2 regions of the Streptomyces sp. GB4-14 genome follow, and region 1 is predicted to be linked to the other one. Evidence: riboswitches for the same ligand, from Rfam matches in the RefSeq annotation. Region 1 holds a riboswitch; the other holds the start of a gene.
The links. A riboswitch is a leader RNA that binds a small molecule or an ion and turns the genes downstream of it on or off. The one in region 1 is predicted to bind glycine.

Region 2: another riboswitch for glycine. It lies ahead of gcvT (glycine cleavage system aminomethyltransferase GcvT); the one in region 1 lies ahead of gcvP (aminomethyl-transferring glycine dehydrogenase).

The regions. Positions count from the first base shown of each region.
Region 1 is NZ_RZHO01000002.1:5,731,305-5,738,866, reverse strand. Features, by position in the region: gene gcvP (aminomethyl-transferring glycine dehydrogenase) at 1-2,502, opposite strand, end outside; glycine riboswitch at 2,677-2,772, opposite strand; gene ELQ39_RS27425 (PRC-barrel domain-containing protein) at 2,886-3,260, shown strand; gene ELQ39_RS27420 (DNA polymerase IV) at 3,496-4,902, opposite strand; gene ELQ39_RS27415 (MerR family transcriptional regulator) at 4,968-5,651, opposite strand; gene ELQ39_RS27410 (bifunctional nuclease family protein) at 5,840-6,313, opposite strand; gene ftsR (transcriptional regulator FtsR) at 6,417-7,160, opposite strand; gene ELQ39_RS27400 (FHA domain-containing protein) at 7,200-7,562, opposite strand, start outside.
Region 2 is NZ_RZHO01000002.1:1,732,347-1,739,908, forward strand. Features, by position in the region: gene ELQ39_RS08900 (ABC transporter permease) at 1-497, opposite strand, end outside; gene ELQ39_RS08905 (ABC transporter substrate-binding protein) at 605-2,275, opposite strand; gene ELQ39_RS08910 (enhanced serine sensitivity protein SseB C-terminal domain-containing protein) at 2,709-3,491, opposite strand; gene ELQ39_RS08915 (enhanced serine sensitivity protein SseB C-terminal domain-containing protein) at 3,597-4,373, opposite strand; gene ELQ39_RS08920 (AAA family ATPase) at 4,425-5,093, opposite strand; glycine riboswitch at 5,316-5,415, shown strand; glycine riboswitch at 5,416-5,539, shown strand; gene gcvT (glycine cleavage system aminomethyltransferase GcvT) at 5,613-6,731, shown strand; gene gcvH (glycine cleavage system protein GcvH) at 6,855-7,232, shown strand; gene glyA (serine hydroxymethyltransferase) at 7,247-7,562, shown strand, end outside.

The sequences.
Region 1 (7,562 bases):
CACGTCGTCGACGGTCACGCCGGTCGCCTTGGTGAGCGGGCGCAGGTCGATGATGCACTCGTGCGCGACCAGCCCCCCGGGGCCGGTGTAGAGCACCGGGTAGTGCGGCTCGAGGCGCTTGGCGATGTAGTTGGCGCTGAGCACGGCCACCTGCGTGGCCCGCTTCAGGCCCTCGCCGCCCATCAGGCGGACGTACGCCCAGGAGATGGGCAGGATGCCCGCCGAACCCCACGGGGCGGCCGAGATGGGTCCGACGCCCGTCTCGGGTCCGGCCTCCGGCTGCAGCGGGTGGTTCGGCAGGTACGGGGCGAGGTGGGCGCGGACGCCGACCGGGCCGACGCCGGGGCCGCCGCCGCCGTGCGGGATGCAGAAGGTCTTGTGCAGGTTCAGGTGGGAGACGTCGCCGCCGAAGTGGCCGGGCTTGGCCAGGCCGACCAGGGCGTTGAGGTTGGCGCCGTCGACGTACACCTGGCCGCCGGCCTCGTGCACCTGGGCGCAGATGTCGGCGACGTGCTCCTCGAAGACGCCGTGCGTCGACGGGTAGGTGATCATCAGCACGGCCAGCTCGTCGCGGTGCTGCTCGATCTTGGCGCGCAGGTCCTCGACGTCGACCTCGCCGTTCCCGGCGGTCTTGACGACGACGACCTTCATGCCGGCCATCACGGCGGACGCGGCGTTGGTGCCGTGCGCGGAGGACGGGATCAGGCACACGGTGCGCTGTTCGTCGCCGTTGGCGCGGTGGTAGCCGCGGACGGCGAGCAGACCGGCCAGCTCGCCCTGGGATCCGGCGTTGGGCTGGAGGGACACCTTGTCGTAGCCGGTGACCTCGGCGAGACGTTCCTCCAGCTCGCGGATGAGCGTGAGGTAGCCCTCGGCCTGCTCGGCCGGGACGAACGGGTGCAGCTGACCGAACTCGGGCCAGGTGACCGGCTCCATCTCGGTGGTCGCGTTGAGCTTCATGGTGCAGGAGCCCAGCGGGATCATGCCGCGGTCCAGCGCGTAGTCACGGTCGGCGAGGCGGCGCAGGTAGCGCAGCATGGCCGTCTCGGAGCGGTGCTGGTGGAAGACCGGGTGGGTGAGGTAGTCGTCGGTGCGCAGCAGCGCGTCCGGCAGGGCGTCCTGCGCGGAGGGGTCCAGGGCCTCGACGTCGGCCTCGACGCCGAAGGCGCGCCACACGGCGGCGAGCTGGTCGCGGGTGGTGGTCTCGTCGCAGGCGACGGAGACCGTGTCGGCGTCGACGAGGCGCAGGTTGACGCCGTTGTCGCGGGCGGCGGCGACGACCTCGGCGGCCCGCCCGGCGACCCGCACGGTGAGGGTGTCGAAGTAGGAGCCGTGGACGACCTCGGCGCCGCCGGAGCGCAGGCCCTCGGCGAGGATCGCGGCGTAGCGGTGGGTGCGACGGGCGATCGTCCGCAGGCCCTCGGGACCGTGGTAAACCGCGTACATGCCCGCCATGACGGCGAGCAGCACCTGCGCGGTGCAGATGTTGCTGGTGGCCTTCTCCCGGCGGATGTGCTGCTCACGCGTCTGCAGCGCCAGGCGGTACGCCTTGTTGCCGTCGGCGTCGACGGATACGCCGACGAGGCGGCCGGGCAGACTGCGGGCCATCTTGTCCTGCACGGCCATGTAGCCGGCGTGCGGGCCGCCGAAGCCCATGGGGACGCCGAAGCGCTGCGTGGTGCCCACCGCGATGTCCGCGCCCAGCTCGCCGGGGGACTTCAGCAGGGTGAGGGCGAGCAGGTCGGCGGCGACGGTGACGAGCGCGCCACGCTCGTGCGCCTGGTCGATGACCGGCTTGATGTCCCGGACGGCGCCGGACGCCCCCGGGTACTGGATCAGGACGCCGTTGATCTCACGTCCGTCGAGCTCGGCGGGGATGCCGTCGCTCAGATCGGCGACGACGACCTCCACGCCGGTCGGCTCGGCGCGGGTCCGTATGACGGCGACGGTCTGCGGCAGGGCGTCCGCGTCGACCAGGAAGAGGCCCTTCTTGTTCTTGCCCATGCGCCGGGACAGCGCCATCGCCTCGGCGGCGGCGGTGCCCTCGTCCAGCAGGGAGGCTCCGGACGTGGGCAGGCCGGTGAGGTCGGCGACCATCGTCTGGAAGTTCAGCAGCGCCTCGAGCCGGCCCTGCGAGATCTCCGGCTGGTACGGCGTGTAGGCCGTGTACCAGGCGGGGTTCTCCATGACGTTGCGCAGGATGACCGGCGGGGTGAAGGTGCCGTAGTAGCCCAGACCGATCATGGAGCCGAGGACCTGGTTGCGGCCGGCGAGGGCGCGCAGCTCGGCGAGCACCTCGGCCTCGCTGCGGGCGCCGGGCAGGTCCAACGCGTCGGCGTTCTTGATCACGTCGGGCACGGCGGCGGCGGTCAGCTCGTCGAGCGAGCCGTAGCCCACCTGGGCCAGCATCTTCGCCCGGGCCTCGTGGTCGGGGCCGATGTGGCGCTGCTCGAAGGGAATTCCCTGTTCGAGCTCGGAGAGCGGGGTGCGGGGGGCAGTCATTGAGGAGGCCTCCTGGTCCGACGACCTTCGAGGGGCACCACGGCGCAGGTGCCCGGACGGCCTCCCCCTCTGTCATCTCAACCTGAGAGTTTCACCGGGACGCCGCTGGCGGTCCGGTTTTCACCGTCGGTGAGAGCGGAAGCCGTCGACACCCGCCCTGCTTTCCAGAGTGACCTCGTCCGTGCGGTACGTGTGCCTGAGAGATTCCGGGGAGGATTTGCTCCTTCGGCGCCTCCGGTGGTGCCTGGAGGACTCTCCCGCACGGGGTCAGCGGCCGTTGCCAGCGTACCAGCGAGGTTCGGACCCCCGCCTTCGAGTGGCCGTTCCGCGGATTGTGCCTTTCTGTAGTGCTATCGGATGAGTTTGCTACGAGTGGAGGGCCCGTGCAGACGGACATCGACCCGCGTCACCTCATCGGCCGCAAGGCGTACGACCGCAACGGCACCCGCATCGGCACGATCGACGAGGTCTACCTCGACGACGCCACCGGCGTGCCGGAGTGGGCGGCGATACGCACCGGCCTGTTCAGCCGGGACGCCTTCGTGCCCCTGGAACCCAGCGAGCTGATCGACGGGGCCCTGCACGTGCCGTTCGAACGGACTCTCATCAAGGACGCGCCGGACTTCGGCGTCGGCCGCCATCTGTCCCCGGAGCAGGAGCTCCAGCTGTACCACCACTACGGCCTGGACGTGGGCTCCCCTCCCCCGCTCCCGGACCGCGACTTCGGCAAGCTGGCGGGCCAGGAGGAACACACCTGACGCCCCCCGGGGGGGCCACGGTCCCTCAGGTGCGTCCGCCCCACAAACCCGGGACCGGCCCGCGGCGCTTCGCAGGACCGGCGCGGCTCCCTCGGGCCGTGTCTCACGGCGAGCCGCCACGGCGCAGCCTGCGCGGTGGGACCGTCTCGCACGCGGCGAGTTGGGACCGCCTGCACGGGCACGCCGGGCGCCCCACCGCAGCAACGGGTTCCCGGCGCGGGCCCGGCCCGCGCCCTCAGGCTTCCGGTGGCCGGGGCGGAGGAGGCAGCATCTCCGGGGGTCCCATCGGCTCGGGCAGGGCCGGCGGCGCCTCCACCAGCGGCAGCGGATCCGCTGCTTCCAGCGCCGGGTCGTCGACGCGGAACGTCTTCACCCGGCCGGGCGCCGAGCCGGGTGTCTCGAACCGGACCGTCACGCGGCCCAATCCGCTGCCCTGCACCCACCCGTGCCCGTACTCGGTGTGCCGGACGTCGTGGCCCGCGGGCCAGCGCCGCTCCACCGGGACCTCCGGACGCCGTTCGGGCGCGGGCTCGGACTCCTCGCCCTCGGCGACCTCCTCCCCCGCACCGCCCGCCGCCTGGGCGAACAGGTCCTCCTGCGTGTAGTCGGCCAGCCCGCTGACGCCGACGCCGAGCAGTCGTACGCCGCCCGTGGTGTCCACCGAGTCCAGCAGCCGCGCCGCCGCCTCCCGGACGACGGCCGGGTCGTCGGTGGGGCCGCGCAGCGTCTCGGAGCGGGTCAGCGTGGAGAAGTCGTACCGCCGTACCTTCAGCACGATGGTGCGTCCGGACAGCCCCGCCCCCCGCAGCCGGCGCACGCAGCGGTCGGCGAGCCGCTGCACCTCCAGGCCGACCCGCACCCGGTCGTGGATGTCCACGTCGTACGTGTCCTCGACGGACACCGACTTGGTCTCGCGCTCGGCGACGACGGGCCGGTCGTCCCGGGCCAGCGCCATCGCGTACAGCGCGTGTCCGTGGGCCTTGCCCAGCAACCGCACCAGCTCGTCCTCGCCCGCCTCGGCGATCTCGCCGACCGTGTGGATGCCGGCCCGCCGCAGATGGTCGCCGGTGGCGGGCCCGACGCCGGGAAGGGTCCGCACCGGCATCGGTTCGAGCATCGCCCGCTCGGTGCCGGGCTCGATGACGACCAGCCCGTCCGGCTTCGCCTGCTCCGACGCGATCTTCGCCAGCATCTTGGAGGCGGCCAGCCCCACGGAGCCGGTCAGACCGGTGACCGCGCGGATGTCCGCGCGCAGCTTCGCGCCGGCCAGCCGCGCCGACCGCTCGTCCCACGCCGTGCCGCCGGCCTCCAGGTCGACGAACGCCTCGTCGAGGCTGAGCGGCTCCACCAGGGGCGAGAGGGCGCGCAGCAGTGTCATCACCTGGTCGCTGATCGAGCGGTACAGCGCGAACCGGGGCACCAGATACGCGGCGTTCGGCGCGAGCCGCCGGGCCTGGGACATGGGCATCGCGGAGTGCACACCCAGCACACGCGCCTCGTAGGAGGCAGTGGCGACCACGCCTCGGGGCCCGAGTCCGCCCACGATCACGGCCTTGCCGCGCAGACTCGGCTTGGACGCCTGCTCCACCGAGGCGTAGAAGGCATCCATGTCGAGATGCAGGATCGTGGGAGCGGATCTCACATCTTCGATGCTGCCCTACGCCACTGACAACGTCCTCGTCGGGCCGGGCCCCGCGCGGCGCGGACTCAGACCGCGCGGTTCCTGCGCCGGGCCAGCTCGTCCATCGGGTTGTGCCCGATCAGGGTCTCCCCCGTGTCGACCCGCTCGCCGTGCAGCTGCGACAGGGCGCTCTCGACATCCCGCCACACCACGCCGACGGCGATGCCGAAGACGCCCTGACCGCCCTGGAGCAGGGCGTGGACCTCGTCGGGCGACGTGCACTCGTAGACCGTGGCGCCGTCGCTCATCAGCGTCATGCGCTCCAGGTCGCTGAAGCCGCGCTCGCGCAGGTGCTGGACGGCGGTGCGGATGTTCTGCAGGGACACGCCGGTGTCCAGGAACCGCTTCACGATCTTCAGCACGACGACGTCGCGGAAGCTGTACAGCCGCTGGGTGCCGGACCCGTGGGCGGGGCGCACGCTCGGTTCGACCAGCCCCGTGCGCGCCCAGTAGTCGAGCTGGCGGTAGGTGATGCCGGCCGCCGCGCAGGCCGTGGGCCCCCGGTAGCCGATCTCCTCGGACGCCATGGCCACCGCCCCTCCACCGCCCGGCACAGCCGCCGGTCGCTGCGGAGCGGGATCGATCGCACCGCCACGCGCGGGATGGCCCCCGCCCGAGCGGAGCGGAGAGCTCTGGGGAGGATACGGCCCGCCCGCCCCGAAAACGCGTCCGGGGGCACCCCCAGCCGTACCGTCGCCGCTGCTTCTCACGCCGACCTCCGTCCTTGACCTGCCTCCTCGACGGTAGGCAGTCACCAAGGGTGCGTCAACGATCGCCACACTCGGCACGCCGAGTGATAATCACCCTGAGAGTGGTTTCCCGTGCCCCGTCCCGGGGAAAGGCTAGCCGAATGTCCTCGGCGCGGACCGCGACCGGCGCCGAGGCCCCGGGAAACGGCTCACTGGTTGCTGGTCCCGAAGTCCTCGGGCGAGATCTGGTCGAGGAACTCGCGGAACTTCTCCACCTCGTCCTCCTGCTCGTCCGGAATCGCGATGCCGGCGTCGTCCAGCACCGTGTCGCTTCCGTAGATCGGCGTTCCCGTACGCAGGGCCAGTGCTATGGCGTCGGAGGGACGGGCGCTCACCTCGACACCGCTGGCGAAGACCAGCTCGGCGTAGAACACGCCTTCCCGCAGGTCGGTGATGCGCACTTCCGTGAGCTCCTGTCCCACGGCCTCCAGCACGTCCTTGAACAGGTCGTGGGTCAGCGGCCGTGCGGGCGCCATGCCCTGCTGGGCGAAGGCGATGGCCGTCGCCTCCCCGGGGCCGATCCAGATGGGGAGGTAGCGGTCGCCGCCCACTTCACGCAACAGCACGATCGGTTGGTTGGAGGGCATTTCGACCCGGACACCTACGACATCGAGCTCGTTCACACAGCAACCCTAGGCCGTGCCCGGGACGTTTGGGTAGTCGGGCCGGGATCGGGTGGCCGATCCGGCCGCGCTGTGCTGTTCCCCGGAGGTCTCGAGGTCCTCCTCAGGGCAGCCGCACCCCGAGCGCCGACCGCACCAGCGCCGCGTGCAGCTTCATGGTCAGACCGGCCAGTTCCCTGGTGCGGTCCTCGGCGTGCGCCCTGGTCTGCGGGTTGCGGTGGCGCCGCAGCGGCGCGACGACCTGCTCCACCAGCCCGGCCTCCCGCTCGGCGGCCGCCTTCATGGCGCGCAGATGGCGGGGCTCGATCCCGTACCGCCCCAGTTCCGTGAGGAGCCCGGCGACGGTGACCGCCTCCGCGTCGTACACCCCGTCCCCGACCGGGACGAGCAGTCCGTACGACTCCCACTCGGCGAGCCGCTGCTCGTCCACGCCCGCGGCGGCGAGCAGCTGGATGCGGCCGATGCGGGCGGCGGCGGGTGTCTCCGGGGCGCCGCAGTCGGCGGGGTCCTCGCCGTCACCCGGACGGCTCAGCGCCGGCAGGGACAGGGCCTCGCCGCGCTCCATGGCAGCCAGGTGCTCGCGGATCACCTTGAGCGGCAGGTAGTGGTCGCGCTGCATGCGCAGCACATGGCCGAGGCGTTCCACGTCCTCGGCGCTGAACTTCCGGTACCCCGACGGGGTGCGGCGCGGCTCGACGAGCCCCTCCGACTCCAGGAAGCGGATCTTGGAGATGGTGACCTCGGGGAACTCCTCGCGCAGCACGTTCAGCACCGCACCGATGCTCAGCAGTCCGGTGTCCGTGACGGCGGCGCCGTGGCCGGCGCCGCCGCTCGGTGTCTGCACCATCGACCCTTCCTGGAGTCCCCGGACCGCGGCCGGGGGCTGTCAGTAGTTCTGCTGGCTCGCGTAGAAGACCAGCCGGTACTTGCCGATCTGCACCTCGTCGCCGTTGGACAGGGCGACCTGGTCGATCCGCTCGCGGTTGACGTAGGTGCCGTTGAGGCTGCCGACGTCGGCGACCGTGAACGAGCCGTCCGGGCTGCGGCGGAACTCCACATGGCGCCGGGAGACCGTCACGTCGTCGAGGAAGATGTCGCTCTGCGGGTGACGCCCGGCCGTGGTCAGGTCGCCGTCCAGCAGGAAGCGGCTGCCCGAGTTCGGACCGCGGCGCACGACCAGCAGGGCGGAGCCCACCGGCAGCGCGTCGACGGCCGCCTGCGCCTCCGGGGAGAGCGCCGGCACCTGGTG
Region 2 (7,562 bases), 4.0 Mb from region 1:
CCGTAGCTGGGGAAGATCCCGAGCTGCACGGCGAAGATGCCCTTGAGGATCAGCGCGAGGAAGAACACCGGGATGCAGATGCCGACGAGCGAGCCGGAGACCGCGGTGACGTCGAGCCAGCCGCCGCGGTTGCGGGCGGCGAAGTAGCCGAGGGGGACGCCGACGGCCACCGCGATGAGGATCGCGAGGAGGGACAGTTCCACGGTCGCGGGGAAGCGCAGGACGAACTCGTCCCACACCGGCTGTCCGGTCTGGGTGGACGTGCCGAGATCGAGCTCGGCGATGCGCTTGAGGAAGCGCCAGTACTGGACGTAGACGGGCTGGTCCAGCCCGAGCGCACGGTTGATGCGCGCCACTTCGGCCTCGGTGGCCTTCTCCCCCAGGATCGCTGAGGCGGGTCCACCGGGCAGCCGGTCGAGCCACAGGAAGAGCAGAACCGACAGGCCGAGCAGCGTGGGTATGAGCTGGAGCAGTCTTCGTACGACGAGACGCAGCACCCCGCTTGCCCCTTTCTTGCGTGTTGTCTTACATGAACGGACCCGCCCGGCCGCCGAGTTGCGACGGCCGGGCGGACCCCCCCGTTATCGAATTCCTGCCGGTTCGCCTACTTGAAGGAGGCTTCGGCGAAGACTTCCTGCGTCAGCGGCGACACCTTCGGCGGGTTGACGTTCTTGCCGAAGGCGATGGCCGGCGGGGACGACGAGATCGGGACGCCGGGCAGGTAGTCCATGATGACCTCGTTGGCCTTCTGGTAGGCCGCGGTGCGCTCCTCGGCCTTGCCCATCTTCGAACCGGCGTTCACCGCGTCGAAGACCTTCTTGTCCTTGAAGCCCCACTGCTTGTCGAACCCGGCGAACCAGGTGCCGATGAAGTTGTAGCCGTCGTTGAAGTCACCGGTCCAGCCGAGCATGTGCAGGGCGCAGGAGCCGGCCTCGGTGGCGTCCAGGTAGTCCGGGGCCCACTTCATGGCCTTCGGCTTGACCTTGATGCCGGCCTCCTCGAGGTCGGCCTTCATCAGCTCGAACAGGTCCTGCGGGGCAGGCATGTACGGGCGGGTGACCTCGGTCGGGTAGCAGAACTCGATCGTCAGGTTCTGCGCGCCGGCCTTCTTCAGCAGCTGCTTCGACTTGGCCGGGTCGTGCGGGTACTGCGTGACGTTCTTGGAGTAGCCCTGGATGGTGTCCGGCATGAACTGGTCGGCCACCTTGCCGCCCTCGGGCAGCTGGGTCTTGACCAGGTTCTCCTTGTCGATCGCCTGCGCGATCGCCTGGCGGACCTCCTTCTTCTTCAGGGCCGGGTTCGCCGTCTGGCTCATGCCCACGTAGAAGAGGTTGAAGACGCCACGGGTCGGGACGACGTAGCCCTCGTTCTCGAGGGTCTTGACGTCGGCCGGGGCGACGAGGTCGTAGCCGTCGATGTCACCGGCCTGGAGCGCCTGGCGGCGGCCTTCCTCGGTGTCGATCGTGCGGAAGACCAGGTTCTTGATCTTGGCCTTCTCGCCCCAGTAGTCGTCGAAGCGCTCGAGGGTGACTTCCTTGTTGCCCTTGTTCCACTTGACGATCTTGTACGGGCCGGTGCCGGCGACCGTGCCGGCCTCCTGGCTGTACTTGGGGTACGTGATGGCGTCGCCCTTGGCGGTCGCCTCCTGCTTCTCGTACTCCTTGATCGCCTTCGGCGAGTGGATGGCGAGGGCGTTCAGCGAGAAGCCGCCGGGGAGGTTCGCGGAGGGCTTCTTGACCTCGATGACGGCGGTGTGCTCGTCCTTCGCGGTGCAGCTCTTGTAGTTCGCCTCGGGCGTCTCCGGGTCCTCGTTCTTCGCGAACCCGCCCATGATGGTCTGCCAGTAGTAGGAGACCGCGCTCGACTGGTAGGTGCCCTTCCAGTTGAACCAGTGGTCGTAGTTGGCGCAGACCGCGGCGGCGTTGAACTCCTCGCCGTCGTGGAACTTCACGCCCTTGCGGAGGTTGAAGGTCCAGACGGTGCCCGCGTCGTTGCTCGACCAGGTCTCGGCGAGGCCGCCGACCAGCTTGGTGCCGCCCGACTCGTGCTCGAGGAGGGCCTCGAACGCCTGGCGGGTCACGCGGAAGGTTTCACCGTCACTCGCGAGGGCAGGGTCCAGGGATCCCGGGTCGCCTGCACCGGCGAACACGAAGGTGTCCTTCTTGCCGCCGCTCTCGTTGTCGCTGTCCCGCTCGCTGGCGCAGCCCGTGGCGATCAGACCGACCGCGACCGCGGCCGTGATCGCCCGAGCGGCTCGGGTCTTGAATATGCGCATACTGGGGCCACTCCGGGTCCGCTATGTGGATGCATCTTGACCGGCCGAACACTACAGACGTTCGCAGTGAGTCAGGAACAGTCCGGATAGCGGTGATACCTACCTGAGATCTGAACAGTCGACATAAGGGACTGTTCCGGCATCTTCGCGCGATGATTTAACACCGGGGACACAAACGAAGGTGCCTCAAGTGCCTTTCACGGGGCCTCGGATGACGTGATGACGCGGTGAAACCGCAGGTGACAGGGGGTTAGCGACAGGTAGCTGATCGCATTCGACGGAATCTGACGCAAAATCAGCGGCGGACGGGTCAGGACAGGACTCGCAGCGACTTCCCCTTGTCCACATGCTGGACGTCGTGACACTGCGTCACCATGCGCGAGACCCCCGGCGGCCGAGGCGCCGTGCCGGGGACCTCGGGAAGACGTACCGGTCAGAGGCGGTGTGCGGGCGGGTAGCCGTAGCCCGTGGCGGGGGCCGGGGCGTGCGCCTCGCGGTCGTAGAACGGACGCCCGTTGACGCGCAGCCACATCGCCACCGGGTCGTGCTCGTCGGACAGGGCGACGGTGGAGACCGGCAGCCCGTCGGGCACCGCGGACAGCGACTGCCGCATCATCTGCCGCACCGACTCCACGGCGGGCGGCGAGGTGTCGTACACGTCCAGGCCGATGGCGAGGTACGGGGCGCCCAGCGCGGGCTGCACCCAGGCGCGGCGCAGCGCGCGCACGGCCGGGGTGCGGTGGGCGTTCTGCGCGAGGAGGGCGTAGAACTGCGGGATCTCGATGGCCGGTTCGGACAGCCGCAGCGGTCCGGCGGGCTGCTGGTCGAGTCCGCCGGCGATGCGGCGCAGGTCGAGCCAGGGGATGCCGACGCCGCCGCCCGGCGCGTGCGGATTGAGCCAGAGGCCGTAGCGGTCCGGGTAGAGGGCGCGGGCCACCTCGAGCCCGTCGACCACCTCGTACGAACGGTTCCAGCCGCTGGCGGACAGCTCCTGGGCGGAGGTCACGCAGGGCGCGTAGCCGTGCCCTTCGACCTCCATGGTCCCGTACTGGGCGTCCGGCGAGCCGGCCTGGCCGTGCCAGAGCAGCATCCAGACCCTGCCGGACGAGGGGGTGGCGAGGGCGCGCAGCAAGGCCTCGTAGGCGTCGTAACGCCCGGGCGTCACCTGGCGCAGCATGTGCTCGACCTGTCCGGCCGCCGCGGTGCCAGCGCTCACTTGTATCGCCCCTCCGTACAACACCCTGCCGGCCAATGCTCCTAGCTTAAGCCGACGGTCTCCGGGGGTCTGCTGTCAGTGCGCGGAAGGCGGGCGGCGGCGGCGTCACGCACGCTGGTAGAAGGGGCGGACCTTGGCGCGCAGCCAGTCGGCGACCGGGTCCTGGGCCACGTCGAGGACGACGAGGTTGACCGGCCAGCGGGCGGGGCTGCGGCCCAGCGCCCGGCCGAGGGCGTCCAGCGGCAGCGCGCGCGGGTCGCCCTCCCAGTGCAGCAGCTCCACGCCGACGAACAGCACCGGGTCCGCCGTCTCGATGGCGGCCAGGCAGCGGCGGGCGGTCGCCACCACACCGAGGGCGTCGAACTCCTGCGAGGCGGCGGCGAGGAAGTCCACCGGGTCGTCCTGCCAGTCCGGTTCGAACAGCCGGACGCGGCCGCCGCTCGCCGGGCCGTCCAGCGGGGAGCGCCCGGCCCGGCACAGCTCGGCCACCGCGGCCGGCGGCAGCGGGACGGCGACCGTGCCGCCCGGGTTGACCACGATGCCGGCCTGCGGGGGCAGTCCGCGGGCGAACTCCACGGCGGGCGCGATGGTGCAGCCCATGTGGGAGCCGACGACCTGGCGGAACTGCTCCTCGGAGCTGAAGACCGGCACATACGCCTGGCCGTCCAGTTCCATGGTGGGCAGGTCGAGGGGGCCGCTGTGCGGGCCGCCGCCGTTCGGCAGGGGCACCCAGACGAAGCTGCGGCCGAGGACCTCGACGATGCGGGCTCCCGCCGAGGGGACGCCGAGGGAGGCGGAGAGCGCCTCCTCCAGTTCGTTGCCGGGCCACCCGCCGTGCGGGTGGAAGTGCGTCCGCTCCGGGTTGTCCGCCGGGAAGTCCATCTGTCGCCCACCGTCTGCCTGATGCCGCTGCTTGGCGGAAAGGCTAGCCGGTCAGCCGGTGAAGCCGATCCGGCGCAGGGCGTTCGCGGCGTCCCGGTCGACGAGCACCGCCGAGGCGCAGCCCTCCGGCACCCGGCCCGACTCCACCGCCTCCAGCAGCCGCCCGCAGGCGGTGCGGTGCCGGCGGAAGGCGTACCGCGAGACGCCCCGGCCGCGCTCCAGCTGCCCGGCCAGTGCCTCTTCGGGCGGGACGTCGAGGAGCAGCAGGTGCAGCGCGGCCCCGCGGCGGCGGGCCTCGCGGGCCAGCCAGCGCCGCACCCAGGTCTGGGTGCCGCAGTCGTGCACGACGACCGGCCGGCCGGAGCGCAGCACGCGGCGCAGTCCCGCGTAGTGGGCGAGCCGGACCAGGGGGCGGTAGAGGGCGTACGGCAGCAGGCGGGGCATGCGGCTGTCCCAGCGGTCACGCGCGTCCTGGGAGTCGACGCGGTCGTCGTGCACCGTGCGCCGCATCAGCGTGGACTTGCCGCTGCCGGGCAGTCCGGTGACGACGACGAGGTCGCGGGGGCCGAAGAGCAGGGCGCGCGGGCTGCGTCCTGAGCGGGCGCGCAGATCCTGGACGAGGGGGGCGGGCGCCGCGTCGCGGGCGCCGTGGGCCCGGTGCGCGTGCTGCCGCGGCAGCGCGACGCCTGTGGTGCCGGCGTACGCCGTGGGCCTGTTCACCGTGGTCGTCCTCCCCTGGGGCCGGATATGGAGGTCCGATCCCCGCCGCGTGTAAAGAGAAGGTAATGCCAGGTCGCTCTCGGTCGCGTACTCATTCCGGTACAGGCCTGTCACAGCTCCCTGTGACCGAGCCTGCACGAGCCGTGCACCCCCGGCAAGGGCCCCCTGCCGGTGTCCCACGATGCGTGCAATGATGTGCGCGCCAACTGCATACCGGCCGTTTGAATCCGCGCGGGAGAGTCCCCGGCACCTGTGCCGCCGGGGCGCCGAAGGAGCAAGTCCCTCCCTTGAATCTCTCAGGCACCGTTACCGCGCGGGCGAGGCACATCTGAAAAGCGGGCCGCCGTCGCAGTGCTGCGGTGGTCCCACCCAAGGTGCAAGTCCTGATCGCCGTGTCGCCGGTGGTCATGGCGAACCTCTCAGGTTCCGATGACAGATGGGGAGGAAACGACCTCGCCTTCCCCCACGCTCGAATGAACTCGCGCGGGAGGGACACCCATCGCCTTGGGAGACCGACCGATGAGCAGTAACGAACCCCGCCGTACCGCGCTCGATGCCCTGCATCGGTCGCTCGGCGCGACGATGACCGACTTCGCCGGCTGGGACATGCCCCTGCGCTACGGCTCCGAGCGCGACGAGCACAACGCCGTGCGCACGCGGGCCGGCCTCTTCGACCTCTCGCACATGGGCGAGATCACGGTCACCGGCCCGCAGGCCGCCGCCCTCCTCGATTACGCGCTGGTGGGCAACATCTCGGGCGTGAAGCCGGGCCGCGCCCGCTACACGATGATCTGCCGTGAGGACGGCGGCATCCTGGACGACCTGATCGTCTACCGCCTGGGCGACACCGAGTACATGGTGGTGGCCAACGCCTCCAACGCCCAGGTGGTGCTGGACGCGCTGACGGAGCGGGCCGCGGGCTTCGACGCCGAGGTGCGCGACGACCGCGACGCGTACGCGCTGCTGGCCGTGCAGGGCCCCGAGTCCCCGGCGATCCTGCGGAGCCTCACCGACGCCGACCTGGACGGGCTGAAGTACTACGCCGGCCTGCCGGGCACCGTGGCCGGGGTCCCCGCGCTGATCGCCCGCACCGGCTACACCGGCGAGGACGGCTTCGAGCTGTTCGTGAAGCCGGAGCACGCCGTGGAGCTGTGGCAGGCGCTGACGAAGGCGGGCGAGGGCCACGGGCTGGTCCCGTGCGGCCTGTCCTGCCGGGACACGCTCCGCCTGGAGGCGGGCATGCCGCTGTACGGCAACGAGCTGAGCACCTCCCTCACGCCCTTCGACGCCGGTCTGGGACGGGTGGTGAAGTTCGAGAAGGAGGGCGACTTCGTGGGCCGCGCCGCCCTCGCCGAGGCCGCCGAGCGTGCCGCGAAGAACCCGCCGCGCGTCCTGGTCGGCCTGGTCGCCCACGGCCGCCGGGTGCCGCGCGCCGGGTACGCCGTGGTCGCCGGCGGCGAGAAGATCGGCGAGGTCACCTCCGGCGCCCCCTCCCCCACCCTGGGCAGGCCGATCGCCATGGCCTACGTCGACGCGGGCCACGCGGAGCCGGGCACCGAGGGCGTCGGTGTGGACATCCGCGGCAGCCACGAGCCGTACGACGTCGTGGCGCTGCCGTTCTACAAGCGGCAGAAGTGACACCGTCGTAGCCGGCCTCCGGCCGGCTTTCACGCGTCCGCGGCACGGGGGTCCCACCCGTCCGGCCGCTTCGCGTGCCCTCCCCGTCATCAGCAGTTTCCCGCGTACAGGAGAATTCAGGCCATGAGCAACCCCCAGGACCTGCGTTACAGCAAGGAGCACGAGTGGCTGTCGGCCGCCGAGGACGGCGTGTCGACGGTCGGCATCACGGAGCACGCGGCCAACGCGCTCGGCGACGTGGTCTTCGTCCAGCTCCCCGAGGTCGGTGACACGGTGAGCGCGGGCGAGACCTGCGGCGAGCTGGAGTCCACCAAGTCCGTCAGCGACCTGTACTCCCCCGTCTCCGGCGAGGTCACCGAGGTCAACGAGGACGTGGTGAACGACCCGGCGCTGGTGAACTCGGCCCCCTTCGAGGGCGGCTGGCTGTTCAAGGTGCGGGTCACCGACGAGCCGGCCGACCTGCTGTCCGCCGCCGAGTACGACGCGTTCGTCGCGGGCTGAGGAGCCGTAGCCGCATGTCGCTTCTGAACACGCCCCTGCACGAGCTCGACCCGGCGGTGGCCGCCGCGGTCGACGCCGAGCTGCACCGGCAGCAGTCCACCCTCGAGATGATCGCCTCGGAGAACTTCGCCCCGGTCGCGGTCATGGAGGCCCAGGGCTCGGTGCTGACCAACAAGTACGCCGAGGGCTACCCCGGCCGCCGCTACTACGGCGGCTGCGAGCACGTCGACGTGATCGAGCAGATCGCCATCGACCGGGTGAAGGAGCTGTTCGGCGCCGAGCACGCCAACGTCCAGCCGCACTCGGGCGCCCAGGCCAACGCGGCCGCGA